DNA from 3 places in the Brassicibacter mesophilus genome. Region 2 is predicted to be linked to each of the others. Evidence: riboswitches for the same ligand, from Rfam matches in the RefSeq annotation. Region 2 holds a riboswitch; each other region holds the start of a gene.
What was found. Region 2 has a riboswitch for molybdenum cofactor ahead of HNR33_RS09510 (hypothetical protein). Riboswitches for the same ligand answer to the same signal wherever they lie in the genome.

Region 1 (3,282 bases), on a different contig from region 2:
ATTGCTACTGTTATTGTAAGTATTATAATAGTAAAACAAGGAACTGAGGTAATTGGTCGATGGTCACGTTTATTTATCCTTCCAGTTATATTGTTAATGATAATTGCATTAATACTACTAACTAATAAAATGAATGTAAACAATATTTTTCCTATATTAGATAGTGATATTAAGACAATTATGGAAGGCGCCACTTCTACATTTTCATTTCCGTTTGCTGAAATAATAGTATTTACAATGGCTTTTCCTAACTTTAGCAATAAAAAATCCACCTATAAAGTGTATATGATGGGATTGGCTGGCGGTGCTATAGGAGTACTGTTAAATTCAGTAACAAATATCTTTACAATAGGCGAAGGTGCTGCTATGATTGAATTCTATCCAACATACACTGCTATTTCTACATTGAGAATTGGCAATTTTCTACAAAGAATAGAAGTAATTGCTGCACTTGTATTTACCTTGGGAGGATTTATTAAATTAAGCATTTATTTATTAGCTGCTTGTAATGGAATAAGTAAACTGTTTGGGTGTAAGGATTACAGATTTCTAGTAGTACCTATTGGGCTTTTGTTTGCTAATTTAGCCTATCTAGTATTTGATAGTGCAATGTCTTATCTTGAATGGGATACTAAAATATGGAAATATTATGCGTTTACTTATCAAGTAATATTGCCTGTTATGATACTTATTGCTGCAAAATCAAAAAAGAGAAAGACAGAGAAGAACTTAGCTAATTAAAACCCCACGAGTATTCTACTAGTGGGGTTTTAATTCATTTGAAAGATACTTATTAAACATCTTTGTTTTTTAAGAGAAAGGTAAAATACTTAGGTAATATATGAATGAATACTATCCTTCTTAGTATTTACCAAATCCTCCGCCATAGCAGCTACAGAATAAAACAACTAGTAATAAGAAAAAGAATAGTAATTCACTACCTATACCACCATATCCTCCACATTGACCTTCAGCCATGAAAGTACCTCCTTTTAAATTGATTACCTATTTCTAAGGTTAATATATACTATGTTTATGTGCACAATACTGTGATTGTCCTTTCAACATATATTTTTGAAAATTTGACATAATATAAAATTTGCTATAATATTCAGATATATCGAGATTTACTCCGAGTTTTTTTTCCTGTGGATATATTATTTATGGAAGAAAGACCGATAGGGTATAGTTGGAAACGGGTATGCCTCCCATTGTGGAAAGGAGTTAATGCTCATATCGGATTAATATCATAGGTTTATATATTATTGCTTATAATAGTTGTGATATTGTTTTTATGAGTAGAATTTTGAAATAAAGTATCATGCATTCTGCTTACTAATGTATATAGAAAATAACTCTATGGGAATACCTTCCAATAGTCGATTTCTAGATTGATAAAGGGGGTATAAAAAATGAGCAATGGTTTCTTTAAAATCAAAGAACCAGCTAATGAGATTGTAAGGGAGTACGCACCAGATAGTGAAGAAAGAGCTAAGCTTAAAGTAAAACTAATGGAGCTTAAAAACCAAGAGATCGAGATTCCTCTTATTATAGGAGGAAAAGAGGTAAAAACAGGGAATATAGGATATTGTACTATTCCTCATGAGCATAAGCATATACTTGCTAAATACCATATTGCTGGAAAGAAAGAATTGGAGATGGCCATAGCAGCTTCTTTTGAAGCCAAGAAAAATTGGCAGGAAATGTCTTGGGAGCATAGATCCTCAATTTTTCTTAAAGCAGCTGAATTAATATCAGGCCCTTGGAGAGCCACTATGAATGCTGCCACAATGTTAGGTCAAAGTAAAACTGCTTATCAAGCAGAAATTGATTCAGCATGTGAATTAATTGACTTTCTAAGATTTAATGTGTATTTTGCTCAAAGCATATATGAAGACCAACCTATATCGACTAAAGAGATATGGAATAGAATAGACTATAGACCACTTGAAGGGTTTGTACTAGCAATAACTCCATTTAATTTCACTGCTATTGGAGGCAATCTTGCAGTGGCACCTGCTATTCTTGGAAATGTAGTTAATTGGAAGCCAGCGTCAACAGCCGTATATTCTAATTATTTTGTAATGAAGCTTCTTCAAGAAGCTGGGCTGCCAGATGGAGTGATAAATTTCATTCCTAGCAGTGGAAATGATATTGCAAAGTACATGATGGATAGTGAGCACCTTGCAGGTATCCATTTTACGGGCTCAACAAAGGTCTTTAACACAATGTGGAAACAAGTGGCTGATAATCTTGATAAGTATAAAAGCTATCCTAGACTTGTAGGAGAAACAGGAGGTAAAGATTTTATATTTGTACATAAATCCGCTGATATTAATGCTTTGACTACTGCATTGATTCGAGGGGCTTTTGAATATCAGGGGCAAAAATGCTCAGCAGCTTCTAGGGCATATATTCCCAAAAGCATGTGGACAGATTTAAGAGAAAAAATATTAGAAGAAATGAAGACCATAAAAATAGGTAGTGTTGAAGATTTTACTAACTTTATGGGTGCTGTAATCGATAAGAAGGCTTTTAACAATATTAAATCATATATAGAATACGCAGAAGATGCTTCTGATGCTGATATACTCTATGGTGGAAAATGTGATGATTCTATTGGATATTTTATTGAACCGACAATAATTGTAACTAGTAATCCTAAATTTAAAACCATGAGTGAAGAAATATTTGGACCTGTTCTTACTTTATATATTTACGAAGATGAAAAATTTGAAGAAACTTTAGCGATTTGTGATACTACTTCTCAGTATGGATTGACAGGTGCAGTTTTTGCTCAGGATAGAAGTGCAATACTTACAATGGAGCGTCTATTAGGTTATACAGCTGGAAACTTTTATATAAATGATAAACCTACTGGAGCAGTAGTTGGACAACAACCCTTTGGAGGGGCAAGAAGCTCAGGAACAAATGATAAAGCAGGAAGCAAGTTAAATATGATGAGATGGATAAATCCGAGAACTATAAAAGAAACCTTTAATCCTTCAAAGTCATATGGCTACGTTTTTATGCAAGATAAATAGTGTTTGTTCTTATTCAGTATATAAAGACGAAAAGGATCTCAATATTGAGATCCTTTTCGTTTTCTTACATATCAAATAGTACTACTTATTAGTGTTATAATAAGTAAAAGGAGGAAGTCAATTATGGAGTCAGTTCAAAGAAAAAAAATTATTTCATTAGTCCCTTCTATTACTGAGATTATTTACTATTTAGGACTAGAAGAACAGCTTGTAGGTGTTACAGAACACTGTAATTACC
Region 2 (3,282 bases):
TTCCATTTTTTATGGGGACTAATAGGTATTTTTGTTTTTGCACTATTGGGTAATTTGATCTTTAACTTTGAAACCTTCAAAATAGGCTTTGAAGGCCAACCTATAGCTCATGCAGATCATGTTTGGAACTTTTTAGGTATGGCATTAGTTGGATTAACTGCAGTATTATTAGGAGGATGTCCTCTTAGACAAACAATACTAGCTGGAGAAGGCGATACAGATGCAGCAGTTACTATATTAGGACTTATAGTTGGAGCTGCGTTTGCACATAACTTTGGATTAGCAGCAAGTCCAAAAGGAGTGCCTGCAAATGGTAAAATTGCTGTAATAATAGGGTTCATTGCTGTTATTGCTATAGCAGTATCTGTTATTTCAAGTGTAAATAAAAACAGAAAAGTACTTATTCAAAAAGAGGGAGGTCAAGCTAATGTCTAATATAGTTGATGCTAGAGGAAGATCTTGTCCCGAACCAGTTATTATGACTAAAAGAGCTATGGAAGAAAATAATTCAGATGTATTAGAAGTGCTAGTTGATGCAATGGTTGCAGTTGAGAATATAAAAAGATATGCAACTGGCCAAGGATTAAAGGTTGATGTAAAAGAAAATGAAGATGATTTTTGTTTAACTATTAGAAAATAGGTGAGATAATTGAATCAGTACTATTGTATAGTGACATTTCATACAACAAATCATGCATTAAACTTTGAAAAAGAATTAAAGCAGCAAAATATAAACGTAAAATTAATGCCTGTTCCAAGACAAGTTAGCTCAAGTTGTGGAACAGCAGCAGAATTTCCATGTGAAATGCAAGATGATATTTTAGATATCTGTAATAAATTTCATATAGAAATCGACGAAGTTCATAAGATAGAAAATAAAAAGAATAACACTTGGTTTTCAAAGTTTCTTAAATCCAAGGAATAATAATAGCTTTGTTGACATACTGAATTAGTGTATAATATAATCAAGTTAAAAATATGCTCCGAGTCTGTAACACCTAATGTATTGTACTATGGAAACAGACCGATAGGGTATTGTTAGAAATGATGATGCCTCCCTAAGTGGAAAGGAGAAATAGCTTGATTATATAAAACTTGCTTATTATTATGCTACTATAAATCATACTGCTCTTTCCGCTGAAGAAAGAGCAGTTTTATTTTTAAAAATGGAGGTAGATGATTTGAAAAAAAGAAACTTATTTTTAATTATTTTTCTATTAGTGATTAGCTTGACAGCCTGTTCTCAAAGCTCAGCAGGAAACGGAAATAAAGGTGAAGGTAGAGAAATTGAGGATTATACTGTGAAAGTAATGTTAAACGAAAAGCTCATGAAGAGTTATACAATAGAAGATATAAATGCGATGGATAAAAAAACTATGGAAGCAGAAGGAAAGACAGAAGAAGGACCATCAGTGTTAGATGTTCTTAAAGATTCAGGGATAAATGACTTTTCAAATATAACATTTGTAGGAGCATGGAGGACAGAGGCAGATTTATCTAGAGAGCAAGTAGATGAAGAAACTTTACTTGATATTACAAATCATGGCACTGTTAAGCTAGCTACACACGCGATTTCTAAAAAAGATTGGGTTAAAGATATAATCAAGATTGTTGTAGAGGAGTGATAATGTGTTGATTTACATAGCAATTGATGATACAGATAACCTTAATACAAGAGGAACAGGATATAGAGCTCGTATGTTAGCAAAAGAGCTTAGTGACAATAATTGGGGGGAGATAACTGGGATTACTAGGCATCAGCTTTTTGTTTCCAAAGACATACCGTATACTTCTCACAATAGTTCCCTTTGCATAGGCTTGTATAATGAATACTGTGACATGGACGAGCTAATAAAGCTTTGCAGTGAATTTTTAATAAGAGAGTGTGCAGAAGGTTCTGATCCAGGACTTTGTATATCAGAAAGTATAGAAATTACTGATGAAATAATAGCATTTGGAAATAGTGCAAAATGTGAAGTACTGAAACAGCAAAAAGCTGCTTATCTAGCAGAAAAATTTGATATCCATCTATCAGGTCATGGAGGTACAAATGACGGTATAATCGGCGCACTTGCAGCTGTAGGGTTAAGAAAATCAGGTAATGATGGAAGATTTGTATGGCTAAAAGGTATTAGAGACATGGAAGGAGTCTATTCAGCTAGAGAAATATTAGAAAAGAGTGGTGTTGAACGTATTGTGACAGAAGATGGGCTTTCACCAGAGATGGATGATATGGTTGATGTAGGAGACTGGTTCAGACCTGTTATGTTAAAGGGCGTACCTACACTGTTAGTATCAAAAGTCTCAGATACTAAAGGGGAGTGGAGAATTCTTGAAAGAAGTAGGATTAAAGAGAGATATTAAGTATTTATGGGGATTATCACTTAAAGAGACAATAGCAGTTACATTTTGTGGAGCTCTTATTGCAATTTCAAAGTTAATAATAAAGATACCATTAAATATCCCAGGGCACTCAGGTGCGATATGGATGGCAATACTCATGTTTTGCTGCTTAAGATATAACAAGGGCATGTCAGGAATATTAGCAGGGACAATAGCAGGAATATTAGCAGTAATGTTTGGATTAGGAAAAGAAGGTCCTTTTGTATTTTTTAAGTATTTTCTTCCTGGTGTAACTGTTGATTTGATATTTTGCTTTGTATCACATAAGTCTAGAAAGCTGTTATTAGTAGGTGTAGTTGCTGCTTTTGCACACTGGACAAAGTTATTAGTAAACTATATATTAGGAATAATATTTGATTTACCTAGAGGTTTTCTATTATTAGGAATTAAGATAGCAACAGTTAATCATCTGGTGTTTGGCTTTATTGGTGGAGTTATAGCTTATTTTATTTATGAAAGAATTAAATTACATGATAGAACTAACAGTCAGTAGCATTTACAGTAGCTAGAATATGTTACTGGCTTCTTCTTTTTTTGTTATTTTTATATGACATAAATAAGCCTGCTAATATTGAACCAATTATATTAAATATAATGTCTAGATCAGTATCTATTAATCCATGTTGATTATTACTGTTAAATAGCTCATCTAAAGTAAACTCTATAACTTCAAAAAATACTCCTCCAGATATACCTAGTGAAGCAACAATGATGAATATCAATCCCCTTGAATTTGCTTTAAAATTAAATAATGAACATAATATTGAATAGTAAAATAAAGAAAAGGAAAAAGAACCTAATAAATGTAGTAAATTATCAAACCAATAAGATGTTATATATAAATTGAAAAGCTGACCACCAGCAAGGTGAAATATTACA
Region 3 (3,282 bases), on a different contig from region 2:
GGACTAATGACTTTGATTAGAGGACAAAAACTACCTATATTTTCAGGCAACGGGTTACCTCATAATGAGTTAGCAGCTCAGATTGTAAGGCAAGCAAAAATAAGCTCTGATGCAGATAATGACTTTGCCATAGTTTTTGCAGCCATTGGAGTTAAACATGATGATGCCGATTTCTTTAAAAAAAGCTTTGATGAGTCTGAAGCACTAAACAGGGTAGTAATGTATGTCAACTATGCAAATGATCCTATAGCAGAGAGAATAACAACTCCTAGATGTGCATTAACTGCTGCTGAGTATTTAGCTTTTGAAAAAAACATGCATGTATTAGTCATAATGACAGACATAACAAGCTATAGTGAGGCACTAAGAGAGGTTTCTTCAGCAAGAGAGGAAGTACCTAGCAGAAAAGGGTATCCAGGATATCTTTACTCTGATCTAGCATCATTATATGAGCGAGCAGGAATGTTAAAAGATACAGATGGCTCTATAACGCTGTTACCTATTTTAACTATGCCTAATGATGATATCACACATCCAGTTCCAGACCTTACTGGATATATAACAGAGGGTCAGATTGTTTTAGGAAGAGAGCTTTATCAGAAAAACGTATATCCACCAGTAAATATTCTACCGTCTCTTTCTAGACTGATGAAGGATGGAATAGGAGAAGGATTTACACGTGAAGATCATCCTGAGGTTGCAAATCAGTTATTTTCGTCATATTCGAAGGTACAGGAGGTAAGAGCTCTATCTCAAATCATAGGAGAAGATGATCTTTCTGAAACTGATAGAAAATACATGGAGTTCGGAAGAGTTTTTGAAGCTAAGTTCATTAATCAGGATTTCGATGAAAATAGAAATATAGAAGATACGTTAGACTTAGCATGGGAGATACTATCTATTCTTCCTGTTGAAGAGCTAGACAGAATTGATCCGAAGCTGATAGAGAAGTATATAAACAAATAGCGAAAGGAAGTATTTATATGGCTATAAATGCTGCTCCAACAAAATCGAACCTTATAAAAGCTAAGAACTCATTAGAGTTCTCAAAAAAAGGCTTTGAGCTGCTAGATAAAAAAAGGACTGTTCTTATAAAAGAGATGATGTCTCTTATAGACAAAGCTAAAGAGGTTCAAGACAGAGTTTCGATTACATTTAAAGAGGCATATAGGGCTTTAGAATTTGTAAATATAACTCTTGGAGTAAATAATGTAGAAGAAATTTCACTTTCAATACCAAAAGAAGAAGAATTTGATATTTTGTTAAAAAGTGTCATGGGTGTAGAAATTCCTAAGGTGATATATGAGAAAGAAAAACTTGATCCTCAATATGGTTTTTTTAGGACTAATCCAGTTTTAGATACAGCTATAGCTAAGTTTACTGAAGTAAAATATCTTATATATGAACTTGCAGAGATAGAGAATTCAGTATTTAAACTAGCAATGGAGATTGAAAAAACGCAAAAGAGAGCTAACGCACTAGAAAAAATACAGATTCCAAAGTATACAACACAAATAAAATTTATTCAAGAGGTTCTTGAAGAAAAAGAAAGGGAGGATTTCTTTCGATTAAAAAGAGTCAAAAGTAAAAAGTAGTATTAACTAGTTATTGTGGATTTGTAGTTAACTTGTTACAATATTGACAAAATATTTTAAACAATATAATATAAAAGAAAACACAAGTCTCCGAGCTTGAAGTACCTGTTGATTCTTAAGTCTATGGTAAACAAGCCGGCAGGGTGTGATTGGAAACTTTCATGCCTCCCGTTGTGGAAAGGAGATAGTAATAAGACATAAATTTTTCAACAGATGTTATAATAAACATTCTGTATTTTTATGCTTATGAAATTATATGCTTCTTCTACTATGGAGGAAGCTATTTTTGTTTTTTGGGGGTGATTTTTTTCAAAGGCAAGAGACAGATAATTATAATTGTAGCAGGCATACTATGTATATCTTTGTTTTTTGGCTATATACAGTTATATTCTTCATATGATTTAGATGACAAATATGAGAATGTATCAAGGCTAAAGCAATATGAGAATAGAGATATTATAAGAGTATATAAAGCTTTAAATACTATAAATGAAAATGAAGAGATAGTGCAGATTGTTAGAGTAAAGGGTTACAAAGGGACCATTAAGCTGATAACCAGTATAGATATGGATTTAGATGAAGTTACAGATATACAGATTCTAAGTCATAATGAGACAGAAGCATATGGAGGGTATATAACAGAGGAATGGTTTCTGGACAGATTTAACAACAAAAATGCAGATAGGCAGCTTAAGACAGTGAAAATAATAGCGGAAAGACCAAATGAAATAGTAGCCGTTACAGGAGCTACAATAAGCAGTGAAGCAGTTGTAAACGGAGTGAACCTTTCATTAGCAAACTATATGAAGATGAATAAATAAAAAGGGGGTAAAAAGCTTGAAAAAGCTAGTTATATTAATTATGTCTTTAATACTTGCTTTGTCCATTGCGGCATGTGCAAAGAGCAATGAACCTATTGATGTAGTTGGAGATGTTGAAATAATAGCTATATCAGGATTACAGGATGAGGTCATAGTATTAAACATAGAAGAAATAAAAAGCGTAGAACCAGTGACGAAGGATGTCATTTCCATAAGTTCAAGTGGAGAAGAGAAGAAATATAAGGCTACAGGAGCATTATTTGAAACCATACTTCAAAAATACAATAAGTCTCAGAAGGACCTAGCTGGAATAAGACTAGTTGCAGGAGATGGATACTCTATAGATGTTCCTAGTGAGGTTTTAAAAAGCAGAGATGTTATATTGGCATACGAAATAGATGGAAAGCCGTTAGACGAAAAGAGCAAGCCTATAAGAATAGTAGTGCCAGATGAAAGAGCAATGTATTGGGTTAGAAATCTAAGTGAAATTGAAATCATAAAGAACATAGAAAAGGATGAGACGCAGAAGTTAATAGTGTTTGATACAGCTACACAAATACTTAACCAGTATGATTATACATACTATGAAAGTGTAGATAAAGCAGTAAAGAGTGCTGAAATTATGGAACAATTTGTTAATAGTAAAAACTTTGACAGAATATACATAAAATCAAGTGATGGACTAGAAAAAAATGAAACAACAGAAGTATTTAAAACCGGATATATCAAAGTAACTGGAGAAGAAGCTCCACTATTTCTATCCCCAGATATGCCTAAAGGAATGCATGTAAAACACATACTATGGTTTGGTTGTGATAACACAGGATTTTTAAGTGTAGATGAAGCTCTAAAAACACTTGAATCCA

Region 1: it holds a riboswitch for molybdenum cofactor, as region 2 does, so the genes downstream of both, pruA (L-glutamate gamma-semialdehyde dehydrogenase) here and HNR33_RS09510 (hypothetical protein) in region 2, are expected to answer to the same signal.
Region 3: it holds a riboswitch for molybdenum cofactor, as region 2 does, so the genes downstream of both, HNR33_RS10595 (RnfABCDGE type electron transport complex subunit G) here and HNR33_RS09510 (hypothetical protein) in region 2, are expected to answer to the same signal.

Annotation. Positions count from the first base shown of each region.
Region 1 is NZ_JBNPXI010000003.1:43,573-46,854, forward strand. Features, by position in the region: gene HNR33_RS05125 (GerAB/ArcD/ProY family transporter) at 1-741, shown strand, start outside; molybdenum cofactor riboswitch at 1,119-1,240, shown strand; gene pruA (L-glutamate gamma-semialdehyde dehydrogenase) at 1,413-3,044, shown strand; gene HNR33_RS05135 (ABC transporter substrate-binding protein) at 3,168-3,282, shown strand, end outside.
Region 2 is NZ_JBNPXI010000007.1:36,121-39,402, reverse strand. Features, by position in the region: gene yedE (YedE family putative selenium transporter) at 1-435, shown strand, start outside; gene HNR33_RS09520 (sulfurtransferase TusA family protein) at 428-640, shown strand; gene HNR33_RS09515 (putative Se/S carrier protein) at 650-925, shown strand; molybdenum cofactor riboswitch at 970-1,089, shown strand; gene HNR33_RS09510 (hypothetical protein) at 1,182-1,625, shown strand; gene HNR33_RS09505 (hypothetical protein) at 1,630-2,364, shown strand; gene HNR33_RS09500 (hypothetical protein) at 2,333-2,896, shown strand; gene HNR33_RS09495 (DUF2238 domain-containing protein) at 2,919-3,282, opposite strand, start outside.
Region 3 is NZ_JBNPXI010000008.1:71,710-74,991, reverse strand. Features, by position in the region: gene HNR33_RS10605 (V-type ATP synthase subunit B) at 1-966, shown strand, start outside; gene HNR33_RS10600 (V-type ATP synthase subunit D) at 984-1,595, shown strand; molybdenum cofactor riboswitch at 1,672-1,795, shown strand; gene HNR33_RS10595 (RnfABCDGE type electron transport complex subunit G) at 1,895-2,416, shown strand; gene HNR33_RS10590 (molybdopterin-dependent oxidoreductase) at 2,433-3,282, shown strand, end outside.